DNA from 3 places in the Bradyrhizobium sp. USDA 376 genome. Region 1 is predicted to be linked to each of the others. Evidence: predicted binding sites of a transcription regulator. Region 1 holds the regulator's gene; each other region holds the start of a gene.

Region 1 (6,634 bases):
TCATCCTCGGGCCGCTGTTCGCGCAATCGGTGCCGGCAGTGGCGCAGGTCGCGCGCACCCGCAACGTCCCGGTGATCGCGTTCTCGACCGACTCCAGCATCGCCGGCCGTGGCGTCTACCTGCTCTCGTTCCTGCCGGAGTCCGACGTCAACCGCATCGTCGAATATTCGGCCAGCATCGGAAAGCGCTCGTTCGCCGTGCTGGTGCCCGACAACGCCTATGGCAATGTCGTCGAGGCTGCGGTGAAGGCGGCGGTGCCGCGGCGTGGCGGCCGCATCGTCGCGTTCGAGAAATACGGCGCCGATCGCGCCACGCCGGCCCGCACCGTGGCGCAGCAGCTCGGCAGTGCGGACGCGCTGTTTATTGCAGACGACGGCGATGCGGTGGTGACGGTCGCGGATGCGATGACCGCGGCGGGTGCGAATTTGCGCAACATCCAGCTGCTCGGCACCGGCCTGTGGGACAATCCACGCGTCTATGCAAGCTCCGCACTGCAGGGCGGCCTCTATGCCGCGCCGGATCCGGCCGGCTTCCGCGCCTTCTCGGGCCGCTATCGCACCAAGTACGGCGCGGAGCCGATCCGCACCGCGACGCTCGCCTATGATGCGGTCGCCCTCGTCGCCGCGCTGGCGCGCACGCAAGGCGGCCAGCGCTTCTCCTCCGATGTGCTCACCAATCCTTCCGGCTTCGCAGGCATCGACGGCCTGTTCCGCTTCCGCCCCGACGGTACCAATGAGCGCGGCCTTGCGGTGATGAAGGTGACGACCGGCGGCGGCGTTGCGGTGGCGGGCTCGCCGAAGAGTTTTGGGGCGTAGTTGTTTCTCCGCCGTCGTCCTGGCGAAAGCCAGGACCCATACCGCGTGATCTATCGAGTGATTACGGTTGCGAGTACCGGCAAAGAATAATTGGGAGTCTTCGCCAAACTCCTCCCTGGGGTAATGGGTCCTGGCTTTCGCCAGGACGACGATGGGGAGAGAGCTCAGGCCGCCAGATCCGCGACCACCGCATCCAGCACCGGGAATCCGCTGCTCGTCACGCGCAGACGTCCCGTCGGATCGACCGTGATCGCGCCTTCTTCGCGCAGCAGCGCGATGCGGCCGGGGTCGAGCGGGCGGCCGGAGAGGGCGGTGTAGCGCTCGGGGTCGATGCCTTCGGCCAGACGCAGTCCCATCAGCAGGAATTCATCGGCGCGCTCCTCGCTGTTGAGGAGATCGTCGGTGACGACGCCGTGGCCGTTGGTCTCGACGCGCAGCAGCCAGGCCTCGGGGCGCTTCTCGGTGGCGGTGGCATGACGCACGCCGTCGATGTCGAGGCGGCCATGCGCACCGGGGCCGATGCCGGCATATTCGTCGCCGCGCCAATAGACCAGATTGTGCCGGCACTCGGCGCCGCGTCGCGCGTGGTTGGAAATCTCGTAGGCGGGTAGCCCAAGCTTGTCGCAGGTCTCCTGCGTGACGTCGTAGAGCGCGCGCGCGACCGCTTCGTCCGGCGTCTTCAATTTGCCGGCCTGGTGCAGGCCGAAGAACGGCGTGCCTTCCTCGATCGTCAATTGATAGAGCGACAGATGTTCGGCGGCTTCATCGATCGCGTGCCGCAGTTCATCGGCCCACATCGCCGGCGTCTGGTCGGGGCGGGCGTAGATCAGATCGAACGAATAGCGGTCGAACGAGCGGCGCGCGATGGCGACGGCATCGAGCGCTTCGCGCGCGCTGTGCATCCGTCCCAGCGCTTTCAGCGACGCATCATCAAGCGCCTGCACGCCGAGCGAGACGCGGTTGACGCCGGCTGAGCGATAGCCGGCAAAGCGCGTGGCCTCGACGCTGGTCGGGTTCGCTTCCAACGTCACCTCGACGTCGCCTGCGACAGTCCAGTGCTTGCCGATGGCGTCGAGCACGGCGCCGACGGTTGAAGGTTGCATCAGCGACGGCGTGCCGCCGCCGAGGAAGATCGAGGTCACTTCACGTCCGGGTGCGCGCTCGGCGGTCGTTGCGATCTCGCGCGCGAACGCGGAGGCAAAGCGTGCCTCGTCGATCGCGGCGTGGCGGACATGGCTGTTGAAGTCGCAATAGGGGCACTTCGACAGGCAGAACGGCCAGTGCACGTAGACGCCAAAGGCTTCAGATTCTTGTTTTGACGCGTTTTCCTTGCGCGAACCGGTATCCACTTCGCTCGAAAACGCTCTAGCGCGGCTCAAGGCAGATCTCCGCCAGTTTCACGAAGGCGCGGGCGCGGTGCGACAGGCCAAGGCCGAGCGGCGGCAGGCCATGCTTCTCGATGCTTTCCATCTCGCCGAAGGTGCGGCTGTGGCCATCGGGCAGGAACATCGGGTCGTAGCCGAAGCCGGCGGTGCCGCGCGGCGGCCAGACCAGCGTGCCGTCGACGCGCGCCTCGACCTCTTCGAGATGATCGTCGGGCCAGGCCACGCAGAGCGCGGAGACGAAATGCGCGGTGCGCTTTGCAGGTGTGGCCGCACCGCGTTCCTGCAACAGCCGCTCGATCTGGGCCATCGCCGCGTTGAAATCCTTCGCTGGACCGGCCCAGCGCGCGCTGTAAATACCCGGCGCGCCGTCGAGCGCGTCGACGACGATACCGGAATCGTCGGCGAAGGACGGAAGCTTCGTCGCCTTCGCCGCCGCGATCGCCTTGATCGCGGCATTGCTGCGGAAGTCGTTGCCGGTTTCCTCGGGCTCGTCCAGGCCGAGCGCACCTGCCGACACCGCCTCGATCCCGTACGGCGCGAGCAGTTCCTTCATCTCGGCGAGCTTGCCGGGATTGTGGGTGGCGATGACGAGCTGTCCGGTGATTCGGCGGTGCATGGGCCTATTGACTACGCCACAGCCAGTTTCTGCAAGTCCACGAGACGCGCGACGCCCTTGCGCGCCAGCGCCATCAGCGCCAGGAACTCGGTTTCCGTGAACGGCTCGCGTTCCGCGGTGCCCTGCACCTCGATGATGCGACCATCGCCGGTCATGACGAAATTGGCGTCGGTCTCGGCCTCTGAGTCCTCGGCATAGTCGAGATCGAGCACCGGCGTGCCGTTGTAAATGCCGCAGGAGATCGCGGCGACGTTGTCGCGCAGCACGTTGGCCTTGATCATGTTGCGCGCCTTCATCCAGTTGATGCAATCGGCGAGCGCGACCCAGGCGCCGGTGATCGAGGCCGTGCGGGTGCCGCCGTCGGCCTGGAGCACGTCGCAATCGACCGTGATCTGGCGCTCGCCGAGGGCTTCGAGATCGACGATGGTGCGCAAGGAGCGGCCGATCAGGCGCTGGATCTCGACGGTGCGGCCGCTCTGCTTGCCGGCGGAGGCCTCGCGGCGGGTGCGTTCGGAGGTCGCGCGCGGCAGCATGCCGTATTCGGCGGTGACCCAGCCGCGGCCCTGGCCCTTGAGCCATGGCGGCAGGCGGTCTTCCAGCGTGGCGGTGACCAGCACGTGGGTGTCGCCGAACTTCACCAGGCACGAGCCTTCCGCATATTTGACCACGCCGCGCTCCAGCGTCACGGGGCGCAATTCGTCGGGCGCACGGCGGCTTGGCCGCATGGAAAATCCTCCAAAACTCACGGGAATAGGCTGTTCGCGGTGCTTGTAGGTGGGGTGAGGGTGAGCAGCAAGGCTTTTTCACCCCCGGTTTTCCACCCCGCAAACGCCACGCTTGTCAGAACCGTCCCGGATGGACAAATTATCAGTATCTGAGAGGAGTTACCGTCTGTGGCCCATCACGATCCGATCCATCTGATCGCGCCGCGCGCAGGCCTCGCCCAGCTCAACGAGCGTTCCCGCGACATCTTTCGTCAAATTGTCGAAAGCTATCTCGCGACCGGTGAGCCGGTCGGCTCGCGCAACATTTCCCGCCTGATCGCCATGCCGCTGTCGCCGGCCTCGGTCCGCAACGTCATGGCCGATCTGGAACAGCTCGGCCTGATCTATGCCCCGCACACCTCGGCGGGCCGGCTGCCGACGGAACTCGGCCTGCGCTTCTTCGTCGACGCCCTGATGCAGGTCGGCGATCTCAACGAGGCCGAACGGCAGTCGATTCAGGGCCAGCTTGCCACGGTCGGCCAGGCCCAGTCGGTCGAGGCGGCGCTGGACCAGGCGCTGACGCGGCTGTCCGGCCTGACCCGCGCCGCGGCGGTGGTTTTGACGCCGAAATCCAATGCGCGGCTCAAGCACATCGAATTCGTCCGCCTGGAACCGGAAAAAGCGCTGGTGATCCTGGTCGGCGAGGACGGCCAGGTCGAAAACCGCGTGCTGTCGCTGCCGCCGGGAGTTCCATCGTCCGCAATCACCGAAGCCGGCAATTTCCTCAATGCCCGGATTCGCGGCCGGACCCTGGCCGAGGCGCGGCTTGAGCTCGAAACCGCGCTCGGGGAGGCCCGAGCGGAGCTCGATCAGCTGACCCAGAAGGTGATTTCCGCCGGCATCGCCAGCTGGTCCGGCGGCGAAAACGATGACCGCCAGCTCATCGTCCGCGGCCACGCCAACCTGCTGGAGGATCTGCACGCGCTGGAGGATCTGGAGCGGGTGCGCCTGTTGTTCGACGACCTCGAGACCAAGCGCGGCGTGATCGACCTTTTGGGGCGCGCCGAAACCGCCGAGGGCGTGCGGATCTTCATCGGCTCCGAGAACAAGCTGTTCTCGCTGTCGGGGTCCTCCACCATCATCTCGCCCTATCGGGATGCCGCCGGCCACATCGTCGGCGTTCTCGGCGTGATCGGGCCGACACGGCTGAATTATGCCCGCGTGATCCCGACCGTGGACTATGCCGCCCGTATCGTCAGCCGCCTGCTGGGGGGCTGACCGGCATTTGCGCCGATCACGGGCGCTTGATTTTCGTGAGCTTAGGCACGATATCCGGGCCAACAATCCCTGGAAACGAGTTCGAGATTAGAGCCGATGACCGATCAAGACCGGCAACCCGAAGACACGACTGCAGCGACCGGCGAGCCCGTGGTGTCAAAACCCTACATCATGCCCGACGATCCCGAGCCCGGCTCGGTCGAAATGTTGCAGAAGGAAGCCGCCGAGGCGCGCGACCGCATGCTGCGGACGCTGGCCGAGATGGAGAATCTGCGCAAGCGCACCACCAAGGAGGTCGCTGACGCCCGCCTCTACGGCATCACCGGCTTTGCCCGCGACGTGCTCGACATCGCCGACAATCTCCAGCGTGCGCTCGATGCCGTTCCGGCCGAAGCGCGTGCCGCGGCCGATCCCGGCCTGATCTCGCTGATCGAGGGCGTCGAGCTCACCGAGCGCGCGCTGCTCAATGCGCTGGAAAAGCACGGCGTGAAGAAGCTCGATCCGCTGGGCCAGAAGTTCGACCCGAACTTCCACCAGGCGATGTACGAAGTGCCTGATGCGTCGGTGCCGTCGGGCACCGTGGTGCAGATCATGCAGGCCGGCTACACCATCGGCGACCGCGTGCTGCGTCCGGCCCTGGTTGGTGTCGCCAAGGGCGGCGCGAAGGCCGCGCCCGCGGCGAACAACAACAACGAGCAGAGCGGCGCGGCAAACTGAGTCTCAGACCCTCATGGTGAGGAGCCGCGCCCTTGCGCGGCGTCTCGAACCATGCAGGCCCGGCTCTGGCAGCTCGGCCTTCATCCTTCGAGACGCGCGCGAAGAAGCGCGCTCCTCAGGATGAGGGTCTTGCAGTGTTGCGCGCTGCTTACGCGCTCACCGCGATATCGCTCGACTGAATCCGCTTCACGCCGGCCTTGGCCATGTCGGCCCAGGCCTTTGCCAGCGAGCCCTGGGTGTCGATGCCGCGGCAGGCGTCTTCCACCACATAGACTTCGAAGCCTGCCTTGCGTGCGTCGAGCGCGGTCCAGGCGACGCAGAAATCTGTCGCCAGGCCAGCGACGAAGACGCGCTTGATCTTGCGGCCCTTCAGATAGCCGGCGAGCCCGGTCGAGGTCTTGCCGTCGGCTTCGAGGAAGGCTGAGTAGCTGTCGACGTCCTTGTGAAAACCCTTGCGGATGATGAGCTCGGCGTGCGGGATCGACAGGTCCTTCGACAGCGCCGCGCCATCGGTGCCCTGCACGCAATGATCCGGCCACAGCACCTGCTTGCCGTAAGGCAGGTCGATGGTCTCGAACGGCTTCTTGCCGGCGTGGACCGACGCAAACGAAACGTGGCCGGGCGTGTGCCAGTCCTGCGTCATCACCACGTTCGCAAACGCCTTCGCCATCTTGTTGATGACCGGCACCACCTGCTCGCCTTCCTTCACCGCGAGACTGCCGCCGGGCAGGAAGCAGTTCTGCACGTCGATCACGAGCAGCACGGATGCATCGTCCGGCTTGATCGATGCCGCCGCAAGCAGCGTGGTTGGCGCCAGCGTCGCGAGCGCCGTCGTCCCAAGCATTGCCAAGACCTGTCGCCGATCCAGCATCGTTCGTCTCCCCTCCAGGATGATCCAACCGGGGAAGCCTAGTTCCGTTCGTATACGAACAGAAGCCCGAAAATGCAGCCGGTATTGGCGAGGGGTTGGGCTCTCGCGGCGTGCTCGGTGCACCTCTCCCGCCTGCGGGAGAGGTCGCTGCGCTCGCAGAGCGCGGCGGGTGAGGGCTTTCTCCTCTTGGGGGTTCTCGCTTGCGGAGAGACCCTCTCCCCAACCCTCCCCCGCAAGCGGGGGAGGGA
Region 2 (6,634 bases), 1.3 Mb from region 1:
TCGAATATCCTGTTCGGCAATCTCCAGAAGATCACCTCCGAGCAGCTCGGCCTGTCGCCGATCCTGATGGCTGCTGCGAACTCCTCGGGCGGCGTGATGGGCAAGATGATCGACGCACAGTCGATCGTGGTCGCCTCCACCGCCACCAACTGGTACGGCCACGAGGGCACCATCCTGCGCTTCGTGTTCTGGCACTCGATCGTGCTGGCCTGTCTCGTCGGTGTGCTCGTGACGTTGCAGGCCTATGTCTGGCCGTTCACGGCGATGGTGCTGAAGTAGCAGGCCACGCCCGGCTTCGATCAAATCCCCGCGGGGCTTCATCCCCGCGGGGATTTTTGCATCGTGCGCAGGCGAACCTTCTCAAGGGCGCCGCCGTCTTATAGAAGGTGCGGCAAATCAGGTCGGTCGAGAGGTTTCATGGTTTCGCTCAGGCAGATGGTGTGCGCGGCGGTTGCAATGCTGGCGATGTCCACGCTCGCGCGCGCCGAGGACGGTTTTCCTTTCGGCACCGAGATGACGCTGGAGGCGCTGCCGCAAGCCGGCTCGAAACGGATTCCGAACATCGAGATCGGCGACAATGGCGAGGTCGTGCTCGAGCTCTGGTGCAAGGGCGGCAAGGGCCAGTTCTCGGTCGCCGGCAACACCGTGATCTTCGTCCCCGGCCAGATCCAGGACCGGTCCTGTCCGCAAGCAAAGGCCCAGGCCGACGACGAGTTGGTCGCAGCGCTCGGCAGCGTCGAGACCTGGAAACGCCAGGGCGACGTGCTGACGCTGATCGGCCCCAAGCCGCTGCGCTTCCGCGTGAACGGGAATTAGGTCTCGCGAACGTTGCTCTCGTGTCCCGGACAAGGCGCGTCGCGGAAGCGATGCGCCGCAGAGCCGGGACCCAGTTTCCTATCCGCGACTTTGCATGGCGCCTCTGGGCCCCGGCTCTGCAGCACATCTGCGCTGCGTCCGGGGCACGATAGTTCAGCGCGTCACTTCCACACCGACTTGTCGGCGTCCCAGCGCTGGCCTTTCAGTTCCTTGACAAGCGCCTCGACCGAGCCGTTGTCGTCGGGCTGATCGCCTTCCTCGTCGGCCGAAGCTTCGTCCGAGAGGTTGAGCTTGGCGCCGCTGCTCTCATCGCTGGTCGTGGTCGCGGGGCTGCCGATCCACAGCATCAGCTTGTCGGTGGTGCCGGGCTTGTCGGGCGAGAGGAGCCCTGCGACCTCGATCGTGTCGGTGAGCTCGAGCGCCGGATGATCCTGGTTCGGCCGCTTGAACACCAGCTTGAGCTTGCCGGTCGCCGGGTTGAAGCTTTGCGACACCGGCTTTGCCGCGAGCGACTTGCTCAGCACGCCCGCAACTGCGGTTGCGAGCTTGTCGCGGTTGATCTTGTCGCCGTCGCGCCAGTCGGCGGCGGGGAAACGGATGGTGCGGTCCATCTCGGTCATGCCCGCGGTCCAGCCTGCCGCGGTGACGCCCGGCATCGTCTTGAATTTTGCCAGCAGCGCGGCCGCGCGCTCCGGGTCGACCGACATGTTGATGGTCTGCTCGCCGGCGCGCAGCGCATCGCAGCCGACATTGAGGCTCGACAGCGTCACCTCGACCGCCTGGCCCTTCAGGCTCTTCAGGAACTCGGTCGCCGCGTCCAGCTTCACCTTCACCGCGATCGCCTCCGGCGAGACGTCGGTGAAATCCTTCGGCTGCGGCGTGATGCCGTCGTCGGAGGTCTGGTTGTCCTGAAACTCCTTCTCGCTGAGATCGGAATTGTCGGGCGAGGTGACCTCGGTCACGGCCTGGCCAATGCTGATCTGGCCGCGGAATTCGAAGGTGTCGCCGCTCTGCTTGCGCAGCAGCTTGACGCTGACGGGCGCCTTCTCGCCGAGGCTCTGCGTCGTGCCGGTCAGCGTCTGGCCGGCGACCTGGAGATTGACGACGAAGCGGTCCTTGCGCTCGGAGTTCTTCGCGACCGGGTAACAGACGTCGAGCACGGCGGCCGTCACCGTCTTGCCCTGCCGCGTCTCCTTCAGGATCACGTCGGCATTGCCGTCCATCAGCCCGTCGATCGAGGTGAAATAGCGCGTCTCGGTTCCGCCCGGCGCCGTGGCCTTGGGCGACAGTTTCATCTGGGCGGAGGCGGTTTCGGGCGAGACGGCGAGCAGAGCCGCCAGAAGGGCAGTCGAACAAACCAGGAGCGCGCGCATCGACGAAATCCTCGGGCAGTGGGGCATGATCCGGAAAAGTGTGAAGCGGTTTTCCGAGAGGATCATGCCCAAACAATCAGAATCGGCGCCACCGTAGTGGGTTTTGGCCGCCGGTTGAATCGGAAAGCGGCGGGGCAGGGTCGGCAAAAAAGAAGGCCGCCCGGAGGCGGCCTTCGCAATGCTGTAAGATGAGGAAGGGCTTAGAAGCCGCCCATGCCGCCGCCTGCGGGCATGGCGGGCGGAGCTTCCTTCTTCGGCAGCTCGGCGACCATGGCTTCGGTGGTCACCAGGAGGCCGGCCACGGAGGAGGCGTCCTGCAGCGCGGTGCGCACCACCTTGGCGGGGTCGATGATGCCCTTCTCGACCATGTCGACATAGTCCTCGTTCTGGGCGTCGAAGCCGAAGGTCTCGGACTTGTTCTCCAGGATCTTGCCGACCACGATCGAGCCTTCCACGCCGGCGTTCTCGGAGATCTGGCGGATCGGGGCTTCCAGCGCCTTCAGCACGATGTTGATGCCGGCCTGGACGTCGTCATTGGCGTTGGACAGACGGCCCACCGCCTTCTTGGCGCGGAGCAGCGCGACGCCGCCGCCGGGGACGATGCCTTCCTGCACCGCGGCGCGGGTGGCGTTGAGCGCGTCCTCGACGCGGTCCTTCTTCTCCTTGACCTCGATCTCGGTGGCGCCGCCGACGCGGATCACCGCGACGCCGCCGGCGAGCTTGGCGAGGCGCTCCTGCAGCTTCTCGCGGTCGTAGTCGGAGGTGGTCTCCTCGATCTGCGCCTTGATCTGGCCGACGCGGGCCTCGATATCGGGCTTCTTGCCGGCGCCGTTGACGATCGTGGTGTTCTCCTTGTCGATCACCACCTTCTTGGCGCGGCCGAGCATCTTCACCGTGACGTTCTCGAGCTTGATGCCGAGCTCCTCGGAGATCAGCTGGCCGCCGGTGAGGATCGCGATGTCCTCGAGCATGGCCTTGCGGCGGTCACCGAAGCCCGGCGCCTTGACGGCGGCAACCTTGAGGCCGCCGCGCAGGCGGTTGACGACCAGGGTGGCGAGCGCCTCGCCCTCGACGTCCTCGGCGATGATGACGAGCGGCTTGCCCGACTGCACCACGGCTTCGAGCACCGGCAGCATGGCCTGCAGGCCCGACAGCTTCTTCTCGTGCAGGAGGATGTAGGCGTCCTCGAGCTCGGCGGTCATCTTCTCGGCGTTGGTGACGAAGTAGGGGCTGAGATAGCCGCGGTCGAACTTCATGCCCTCGACGATGTCCACCTCGGTGTCGAGCGACTTGTTCTCCTCGACGGTGATGACGCCCTCGTTGCCGACCTTCTGCATCGCCTGCGCGATCATCTTGCCGATGGCGGCATCGCCGTTGGCCGAGATGGTGCCGACCTGGGCGACCTCGGAGGAGGCGGCGACCGGCTTCGCGCGTTTCTCGATGTCCTTGATGACGGCGGCAACCGCGGTGTCGATGCCGCGCTTGAGGTCCATCGGGTTCATGCCGGCGGCAACCGCCTTGGCGCCTTCGCGCACGATGGCCTGGGCCAGCACGGTGGCGGTGGTGGTGCCGTCGCCGGCGAGGTCGTTGGTCTTGGAGGCGACCTCACGCACCATCTGGGCGCCCATGTTCTCGAACTTGTCCTCGAGCTCGATCTCCTTGGCGACGGTGACGCCGTCCTTGGTGATGCGGGGTGCGCCGAAGCTCTTCTCGATGACGACGTTGCGGCCCTTCGGGCCGAGCGTCACCTTGACGGCGTTGGCGAGAATGTCGACGCCGCGCAGCATGCGTTCGCGCGCCTCTCCGGAAAACTTGACGTCTTTGGCAGCCATTTCTGCAATCCCTCGTGTTTCGTGTTGTGTCTTGTTTCGGGGTATGGCCGGCGGAATGATGGATGCCCGGATCGCGCGATCCGGGCATGACATTCAGCGGCCGTTCAGGCGGATGGCCTTAGGCCAGAACGCCCATGATGTCCGACTCCTTCATGATCAGGAGCTCTTCGTTGTCGATCTTAACCTCGGTGCCCGACCACTTGCCGAACAGCACGCGGTCGCCGACCTTGAGGTCGATCGGAATCAGCTTGCCGGTCTCGTCGCGGCCGCCCGGGCCGACGGCGACAATCTCGCCCTGGGACGGCTTTTCCTTGGCTGTGTCCGGAATGATGATGCCGCCCTTGGACTTTTCCTCGGCGTCGATACGTTTGACCACGACACGGTCATGCAGCGGACGAAATTTGGATTTAGCCATGACGTTTCCCTTTGGAGGCTCGCTTCGGAAGTAGTGGAAGTGGGTGGGGCGGCGCTTCCGTTCCCCCTCGTCCCGAGGATCGAACGGCGCGCTTAGCAATCGGGCTTTCCGAGTGCTAATAGTGCGCCCGGGAATATGGCTTGGCCGCGATCCTGTCAAGCAAAGGTGGTTAAGCGATTGGTGAGGCGGATATAGGATGGTGGCATTGGAAACTTGTTCGGGGCGCCGGCGTGTCAAACGACGTCATTGCTCCGGCAGCGGTTTTGCGCTTGGCTGCGGGAGGGGTGCGGCCATGGTCTTGTTCGGGGGAATGCCATGATCATTTCAGCTCACGCGCGCACGGTCGCCAACCTGGCGGCTGCCTCTTGCCTGGCGCTGCTGCTTGGCGCCTGCGGCGGCGGCATGAGCCTGCCGTCCTTCTCTTCGTCGGCCCCGCCGCCGGAGGCGGAGCCCGGCACCGGTCCGGAAATGCCAGCGACCATCCGTTCCGACGAGATCGTCGGCCGCTGGGGTCTCGCCTCGTTCCAGAACCCGGCCGATCGTGCCCGCACCGAGGCCGCGGCGAGGTCCCAGTGCAAGAATCCCTACGTGATCACCGCCGGCTCCTCCGGCGGCGTGATCATGCATCTGGCCGACCAGGCGACGCCGCAGGAGCTGCGGCTGAAGGGCTCGCCCAGCGGCAAGAACTATATCGGCCCGGCCGGCCCCACGCCCGGCGACCAGGATCGCGAGATCGTCTCCTTCGACGGCCGCGTCCTGATCACCCGCTTCATCGACAAGGACGCCGCCACCCGCTACGGCAACATGGTCTACGTCCGCTGCGCGCCAAGGGCGTGATTTTTCTCTTTTGTCATTCCGGGGCACGCGAAGCGTGAACTATGGTGCGCACTTGCGCACCTGAGAATCTCGAGATTCCGGGTTCGGTCCTGCGGGCCGCCCCGGAATGACAACCTGGGAAAACAAAAACGCCGGCCCCAAGGGCCGGCGTTTTGCTTTGTCCCTATCTCTCGCGCTCAGTCGAACAGCGCGTCGATGTCGTCCTGCGAGGCGTGGCCGACGTCGCCGGCGAGCTTGGGGCCGTTGAGGAGCTTCTCGTCGTCGCTGCGCTGATCGACCGGTGCCGGCACATGGGCCTTGATCGCGTCGACGCCGCCCCAGATTTCCATCATCGCATTGATGTGCTGCTCGATGAACTTCATCGTGGTCATGACCTTGCTGATGCGCTGGCCGGTCAGGTCCTGGAAGTTGCAGGCTTCGAAGATCGAGATGACGCGTTCCTGGATGTCGTCGGCGAGCCGCTTCTGCTGATCGGCCGAGTCCACCTTGGACATCGCGCTGGCTGCCTGGTCGATCGATTCAGCGGCTTCGAGGATCTGCTGGGTCGCCTGCTCGGTGCCGCCGACCACCGCGCCGAGCTCGCCATTGACCTTGGCCATCTCGCCGCCGTCGAAGCTCTTGCCGTGCAGGGTCGCGATCTCGCGCTTGGTGCGATCGATGGCGTCGTGGATGAGGTCGAGCTCGACCTTCAGCTTCTCGCACTGCTCGATCTGCGCGCGGTAGGTCTCGAGCATGGTGCGCGCTTCGGACAGCTCATGCGCCGTCGACGCGTCGATCGCCGCCATCGCGGCGCTGCCGGACAGCGGGGCAGCCGTGATGCCCTTCGCCATCTGGGCGCGGATCGCGCGCAGCTCGGCCATGATCTCGCTGTGCATCGGCCCTGCCTCTTCAGTTACGTCTAGAATGGGCATCTCGCCACCGGCGATATCCTCGACACGAAAACGCTTGCGGTGAACAGCCATCAGGACACTCCCCCCACCTCACTCACGCGTCTTTGTAGGCAGAAGCGATTTAACACGAAGTTCACAGCAGGAACTGTCGTTGCGGCTGCGCGCGACGGCGCGCAAAGGAGCGATTAACCATGGTCGCGCGGCGTTCATCGAAAATAAACGCTGATCGCCAAATTGCAGGCCCGCTCGCGACGTGGTGAATCGAAACGCCGCTTCTGTTTACCAAACAAAACGGCTTTTGCTTTTTATTGACCACGTCGCGGGCGCGGATCAGCCACCGGCCCTGGACGACGCATGTGATCTAGACGAAACAGTACAGAGTACGTCGATGTTCAAGAAAATGTCTGTTGCGCTGCTCGGCAGCGCTTGCACCTTCATTGCCGGCGCGGATCGCGCCGCCGCCTTCGACAA
Region 3 (6,634 bases), 4.8 Mb from region 1:
GATAAGCAACGTAGTCCTTCCACACAAACTCAAAGCGCCTTGAGTCCTCAGTGATGACGATTGGTCGTGTCGAACTGGCGGGAAATAGAGAATGCTCGACGTCCCCCAACGTCTTCGCTTCAGCAACCATCAGCCGCAAAGAATTGTCTTCGGGCTCGTTCAAATCCGTTAGAAATATCCAAAATTGATCGCTAGGAAATCCGTACACCGCTTCTCCTAGTTCCAGCATCACCAAAGGCCCCGTCATTGCGAGCGAAGCGAAGCAATCCAGAAATGCATCCGCGGAGATAGTCTGGATTGCTTCGTCGCAAGGGCTCCTCGCAATGACGTGGAGAGAGTCTACGCCTTCAACTCCACCGTCTTGAACTCCGCCGGCAGGATCACCTCCAGCAGCTCGACGTCGTCCGAATAGTCCAGAATCATGTGCTTGATCTTCGGCGGCTGGGTCCAGGCGCTGCCTTGCTTCATCAAGGTCTCGCCCTGCCCGTCCATGTAGGTCTTCACCCAGCCCTTGAGCACGTAGACCATCTGGAATTCGACGTCGTGGAAATGCAGCTTCGAGACCTCCGCCGGATTGCAGGGGCCTTGCAGGCGGATCACATGCGCCTGCGCGAGGCCATGGGTCGCATCGGCAATGCCGAGGTCGCGGTACTTCGCGTAGGCGCGCAGGCCGTCGGCCTTGAAATCTTCCTCGCGGTGATGGCTGATTGCGATGCGCTGCCTGGGACGTGCGGGCTTCTTCGGTGCGGCCGTGCGCGCCTTTGCCTTCACCGCCTTGCGCGCCGGGGATCGCGCCGCAGTCTTGGTGCCACTCCGCTTCTTCACGGCAGCCTTGGTTGCGGGTCTTGATGCCTTTTGCCTCGCCATTGTCTACCTCCCTGATCTGAGCCGCGCCCGCCGGACGGGGACAACCCGACGGCAGACTAGCCAGTCCTGGACCGGGCAGCAATTGCGGGCTTGGGCCAGCAAGCGCGATGCCCCGCTCGCTCGTAGCTTGTCCGAAGCTGTCGTGGCGAGCGGCCGTCGTCTCGTATTCGTTCCCCCGCCGACCTAATCTCCCGCAAGAGATTCTGGGGGATTGATTCATGAGCAACAGCGTAGGTCAGCGCGCATTTCAAAATGCCCGGCTTCAGAAGCGGCAGAAAGCCGAGGTGCTGCCATTGCTCGGGCTGGCCCTCCAATTGCACAAGCAAGGGCTTGTCCCCGAGGCCCGGGCTGGCTATCGCCGGGTCCTGCAGCTCGCGCCCAACCAGTTCATCGCGCTGCATATGCTCGGCAGCTTGGAGTCTGATACCAAGAACTATCAGGAAGCCGAAATTCTGCTGAGCCGGGCGGTTGCCGTGGATCCGCAATCTGCCGACGCTCACATGAGCCGAGGCATCGCGCTGAACAAGCTGCGACGTCACGATGAGGCTTGCGAGAGCTATCGAAGGGCCCTCGCCTTGCGCCCCAACTACGCCGTAGCCCTGTCCAATCTCGGCAACGCGAGCGTAACCCTCGATCTTCAGCAAGCGCTCGAGTGCTACGACAAGGCGCTCGCAATCGACGGAAACCTTGCCGAAGCCCACAACGGCCGGGGTTGGGTGCTCTGCCGTCTGCGCAATTATGACGAGGCCATCGCAAGCCTGAACCGCGCGCTGTCGATCAAGCCCGACTATGCCTCGGCGCTGGCGAACCGCGCCATCGCATTGCAGGAACTTCTGCGATTTGACGAAGCCATGGCGGATTGCAATCAGGCAATCGCCCTGGCGCCTGACGACATGAACGGGTGGCTCGGGCGCGCCAGTGTCTGGCTCCAGATCCAGCGAGTGGCCGAAGCATTGCACGATAGCGAGAAAGCGATCGCGGTCGATCCCGAAGCCGTTCAAGCTCACCTGGTACGGGGCATTTGTCTCTCCGGACTTGGCCGGGTCGACGAAGCTCTGGCCAGTTACGACAGAGCCCTCGAGATCGAGCCTGACTTCCCGAGCGCGATCTCCAACAAGATATTCACGCTCGACTTCGTGGCCGATGCCAGCGTCGAGCAGCATCAGGAAGCGCGGCAGGTATGGTGGGAGCGGATCGGCGCGACGTTCGCTTCAGAATCGGCGAGGCCGCACGACAACAGCCGCGATCCGGATCGCCCTCTGGTGCTTGGCTATGTCTCGTCGGACTTCAACGCGCATTCGGCCGCGTTCATATTCAAGCCGGTCCTGCAATACCATGACCGGGCACAGTTTGAGGTCGTGTGCTACTCCTGTTCGTCGAAAGTGGATGCGGCGACCGACGAATTTCGCAAGATCGCCGATCGCTGGCGCGACGCCTCGCAATGGAGCGACGATCGCCTCGCCGCCGAGATCCGCGCCGATGGCGTCGATATCCTGATCGATCTGTCCGGCCATACCAAGGGAAACCGCCTCAGCGTGTTTGCGCGCAAGCCGGCGCCGATCCAGGCCCATGGCTGGGGTCACGGCACCGGCACCGGGCTGCCGACGATCGATTATCTGTTCTCGGACCCGGTCGCGATTCCTCCCGCGGTCCGGCATCTGTTTGCGGAGACCGTCGTCGATCTGCCGTGCTTTGTGACGCTGGAGCCGCTGCCGATCGAGCTTGCGCGGGCGTCGACGCCGGCGATCTCGAACGGCTTCGTCACCTTCGGTGTCTTCAACCGCATCAGCAAGATTTCGGACCAGGCCGCGCAAGCCTGGTCCAGGATTCTCGAGCGGGTGCCGGGGTCACGACTGCTGATCAAGGATGTTGCGCTGGACGATCAACTGGTCCGCGACAATCTGCTGGCACGGCTTGCAACTTGCGGCGTGCCGGCCGAACGCGTCGATCTGCTCGGAACCACCTTGCGCGTCGATCATCTGGCGGCGTTCAATCGCGTCGATATTGCCCTCGACCCGTTCCCGCAGAATGGCGGCGTCAGCACATTGGAGGCCTTGCAGATGGGCGTCCCCGTGGTGGCGAAGCTCGGGAACAGTCTGCCCAGCCGTGCGGCCGGGTCCATCCTCTCCGCGCTTGGCCTGCCGGACTGGGTTACGGATAGCGAGGAGGCCTATGTCGACATCGCGGTGAACCGCGCGGCTGAGCTCGGTGATCTCGACAAGTTGCGCCGCGAACTGCCTGGACAGGTCAGGGCTGCGGCCGCCTGCAACCCGGTCGCCTACGCGCAAGCGGTGGACGAGGCCTATCGCGCGATGTGGAAGCGCTATTGCAGCGGCGGCGTCTGATCGCGTGTTTGTAGGGTGAGCAAAGCGACTTGTCCGCCGTAGCTCGAAGAGCGAAGGCGGAAGCGTGCCCACCATGCCGGATGCGATCGCGGAGAGATGGTGGGCACGGCGCGCAAGCCGCGCCTTTGCCCACCCTACGAGACCGGTGCTCGCCCTCAATGCAGCCGGAACACGCCGTCGATGGCGCGCAACTCGGCCGGCTTGATCAGCTTGGAATGCGCCACGGTGACGGAATGGAGCGGACCGTCGAGCTTCTCCTGCCAGAAGGCCAGGAAGTCGGTCAGCGCCGGGAATTTCGGAAACATGTCGTAGTTCTGCCAGACATAGGTCTGGAGCAGCGAGGGATGATCCGGCATCCGGTAGAGAATTTGTGCCGTCGTCAGCCCGTAGCCCAGCATCTGTTTCCGGAAGTCCTCGGAAACGCCCCCAACGCGCAGTCCCATGCCAAACCTCCTTTGCAGGAGCGCATACAGGGGGTGGCTTGATCCGTGCCCCGGGAGCCACCCGGAAACGATGCGCTCACATGAGAGAAATGTGACGCAAACTGACAACCCATCTCAAGCCCAAAAGTTTAACAAGCTGTTGAAATTCAATGCGTTAGCAGCAGACATGCCCCCGTGCTAATACGGTCCCCCAGGGGGCCTCGAAGAGGCCTCCGAGGCTGGTTAACGATGGAAAAGAGATTCTGGCAGTCCAGGCTTCCGGGTGCTGATTTTTCTGCTAGAAGCCCTTGCCCCCGCAAAATTCCTGTCCTATTTCAACCTCGCTCGTGCTAGCACTCGCGGGCACAGACTGCTAACGCCAAAAAATTCCCATATCGTGCAACTACTTAGGAGGACTGCATGAAATTCCGTCCGCTTCACGACCGCGTCGTGGTCAAGCGCATCGACGCAGAAGAGAAGACCGCTGGCGGCATCATCATTCCCGACACTGCCAAGGAAAAGCCCTCCCAGGGTGAAGTCGTCGCCGTTGGCCCTGGCGGCCGCGACGAAGCCGGCAAGCTGATCCCGATCGACCTGCAGGTCGGCGACCGCGTGCTGTTCGGCAAGTGGTCCGGCACCGAGGTCAAGATCGACGGCGTCGATCTCTTGATCATGAAGGAAAGCGACATCATGGGCGTCCTCGACGTCCCCGCTTCCAAGAAGAAGGCGGCCTAAGAGCCCCTCTCTCCCTCCAGTCAAACATCTCAAGGAAAATTCCAGATGGCAGCCAAAGAAGTCAAATTCTCGGTTGAAGCGCGCGACAAGATGCTGCGCGGCGTCGACATCCTCGCCAATGCGGTGAAGGTCACGCTCGGTCCGAAGGGCCGCAACGTCGTGCTCGACAAGTCGTTCGGCGCTCCCCGCATCACCAAGGACGGCGTCACCGTCGCCAAGGAGATCGAGCTCGAGGACAAGTTCGAGAACATGGGCGCCCAGATGGTGCGCGAAGTCGCCTCCAAGTCCGCTGACGCGGCCGGCGACGGCACCACCACCGCGACCGTGCTCGCGGCCGCGATCGTGAAGGAAGGCGCCAAGTCGGTTGCCGCCGGCATGAACCCGATGGACCTCAAGCGCGGTATCGACCTCGCGGTCGAGGCCGTCGTTGCGGACCTGCAGAAGAACTCCAAGAAGGTCACCTCGAACGAGGAGATCGCCCAGGTCGGCACCATCTCGGCCAACGGCGACGCCGAGATCGGCAAGTTCCTCTCCGACGCCATGAAGAAGGTCGGCAACGAGGGTGTCATCACCGTCGAGGAAGCCAAGTCGCTCGAGACAGAGCTCGACGTCGTCGAGGGCATGCAGTTCGACCGCGGCTACATCTCGCCCTACTTCGTCACCAACGCCGACAAGATGCGCGTTGAGATGGACGACGCCTACATCCTCATCAACGAGAAGAAGCTCTCCTCGCTGAACGAGCTGCTGCCGCTGCTCGAGGCCGTGGTGCAGACCGGCAAGCCGCTGGTCATCGTCGCCGAGGACGTCGAAGGCGAAGCCCTCGCGACCCTCGTCGTGAACCGCCTGCGCGGCGGCCTGAAGGTCGCGGCCGTCAAGGCTCCGGGCTTCGGCGATCGCCGCAAGGCCATGCTGCAGGACATCGCGATCCTGACCGGTGGCCAGGCGATCTCGGAAGATCTCGGCATCAAGCTCGAGAACGTCACGCTCAACATGCTCGGTCGCGCCAAGAAGGTGATGATCGACAAGGAGAACACCACGATCGTCAACGGCGCCGGCAAGAAGGCCGACATCGAGGCGCGCGTGGCCCAGATCAAGGCGCAGATCGAGGAGACCACCTCGGACTACGACCGTGAGAAGCTCCAGGAGCGTCTCGCCAAGCTCGCGGGCGGCGTCGCGGTGATCCGCGTCGGCGGCGCGACCGAGGTCGAGGTGAAGGAGCGCAAGGATCGCGTTGATGACGCGATGCATGCGACCCGCGCGGCTGTCGAGGAAGGCATCGTCCCGGGCGGCGGCGTCGCCCTGCTCCGTGCTTCCGAGCAGCTCAAGGGCCTGCGCACCAAGAACGACGACCAGAAGACCGGCGTCGAGATCGTGCGCAAGGCGCTGTCGGCTCCCGCTCGCCAGATCGCGATCAACGCCGGTGAAGACGGCTCGGTGATCGTCGGCAAGATCCTGGAGAACAAGGCCTACAATTACGGCTTCGACTCCCAGACCGGCGAATATGCCGACCTCGTCAAGAAGGGCATCATCGACCCGACCAAGGTGGTCCGCACCGCGATCCAGAACGCAGCCTCGGTGGCCGCGCTCCTGATCACCACGGAAGCCATGGTCGCCGAGCTGCCCAAGAAGGGCGGCGCCGGTCCGGCGATGCCCCCGGGCGGCGGCATGGGCGGCATGGACTTCTAAGGCGACGAAGTCGTCCCGGACGCGGTGCAGCGCAAAGCGGTGCACCGCAGATCCGGGATCTCGTTCAACGACTACGAAACCCCGGCAGCGATGCCGGGGTTTTTGTTGTGTGCCGAGTATGAGCGACAGCTTGGAGGTGGAAGTCCTCTATCCAGCCTGATGGCGGCGAAGGATTAGCGAAGCGCAAGGGCGTCATCGTGAGGTGGGGTCTGAAGAAAGCGTGGAGCAAAGCCGCGGCCCGATGGACAAACACCGGATAACGAGGCCTACCCGGCCGGACGAGCGAGCAATTGATCGCGAAGTCCAAGGTCATCAAAGGTCGGGGTGGTAAATTCGGCGGGCGTGCGGTGAAGGCGGTCGGTCTTACCTCGGGAGGTCTGCGCTGTGTCTCGGCAACGAGACTGAGACCGTCGCAAGACGGCCTGACCGCAGCGCAGAAGTCAGCCGAGGGCGCAGTAGGCGGCAGCGCGCCGCTGAAGGCCTGAACGGTGGAAGTGGTCAGTAGAGCGGCGATCTCGTGCGAGCCATGCGGCAGAAGAATCAGGTCGAGCTGAACTTGAGCCCCGGAGCGGAGGGTGA

Evidence for each region. Region 1 encodes HrcA, which represses chaperone genes, less so after heat shock. Its sites were predicted from a motif close to GTTAGCACTCNCNNNNNGNGAGTGCTAAC; they were not measured.
Region 2: the regulator HrcA is predicted to act here: its motif matches at 4,528-4,556, upstream of ACVJ19_RS07000 (co-chaperone GroES).
Region 3: the regulator HrcA is predicted to act here: its motif matches at 3,984-4,012, upstream of ACVJ19_RS35750 (co-chaperone GroES).

Annotation. Positions count from the first base shown of each region.
Region 1 covers NZ_JBSSGN010000001.1:2,826,729-2,833,362, forward strand. Annotated here, with positions in the region: gene ACVJ19_RS13315 (penicillin-binding protein activator) at 1-815, shown strand, start outside; gene hemW (radical SAM family heme chaperone HemW) at 980-2,164, opposite strand; gene rdgB (RdgB/HAM1 family non-canonical purine NTP pyrophosphatase) at 2,181-2,816, opposite strand; gene rph (ribonuclease PH) at 2,828-3,541, opposite strand; gene hrcA (heat-inducible transcriptional repressor HrcA) at 3,710-4,798, shown strand; gene grpE (nucleotide exchange factor GrpE) at 4,895-5,515, shown strand; gene pncA (bifunctional nicotinamidase/pyrazinamidase) at 5,664-6,386, opposite strand.
Region 2 covers NZ_JBSSGN010000001.1:1,500,852-1,507,485, reverse strand. Annotated here, with positions in the region: gene ACVJ19_RS07020 (L-lactate permease) at 1-279, shown strand, start outside; gene ACVJ19_RS07015 (META domain-containing protein) at 418-816, shown strand; gene ACVJ19_RS07010 (hypothetical protein) at 978-2,189, opposite strand; gene groL (chaperonin GroEL) at 2,390-4,021, opposite strand; gene ACVJ19_RS07000 (co-chaperone GroES) at 4,140-4,436, opposite strand; gene ACVJ19_RS06995 (hypothetical protein) at 4,752-5,273, shown strand; gene ACVJ19_RS06990 (protein phosphatase CheZ) at 5,450-6,235, opposite strand; gene ACVJ19_RS06985 (L,D-transpeptidase family protein) at 6,552-6,634, shown strand, end outside.
Region 3 covers NZ_JBSSGN010000001.1:7,587,832-7,594,465, forward strand. Annotated here, with positions in the region: gene ACVJ19_RS35730 (hypothetical protein) at 1-232, opposite strand, end outside; gene ACVJ19_RS35735 (cupin domain-containing protein) at 340-867, opposite strand; gene ACVJ19_RS35740 (O-linked N-acetylglucosamine transferase, SPINDLY family protein) at 1,086-3,212, shown strand; gene ACVJ19_RS35745 (usg protein) at 3,368-3,655, opposite strand; gene ACVJ19_RS35750 (co-chaperone GroES) at 4,055-4,369, shown strand; gene groL (chaperonin GroEL) at 4,415-6,055, shown strand; gene ltrA (group II intron reverse transcriptase/maturase) at 6,582-6,634, shown strand, end outside.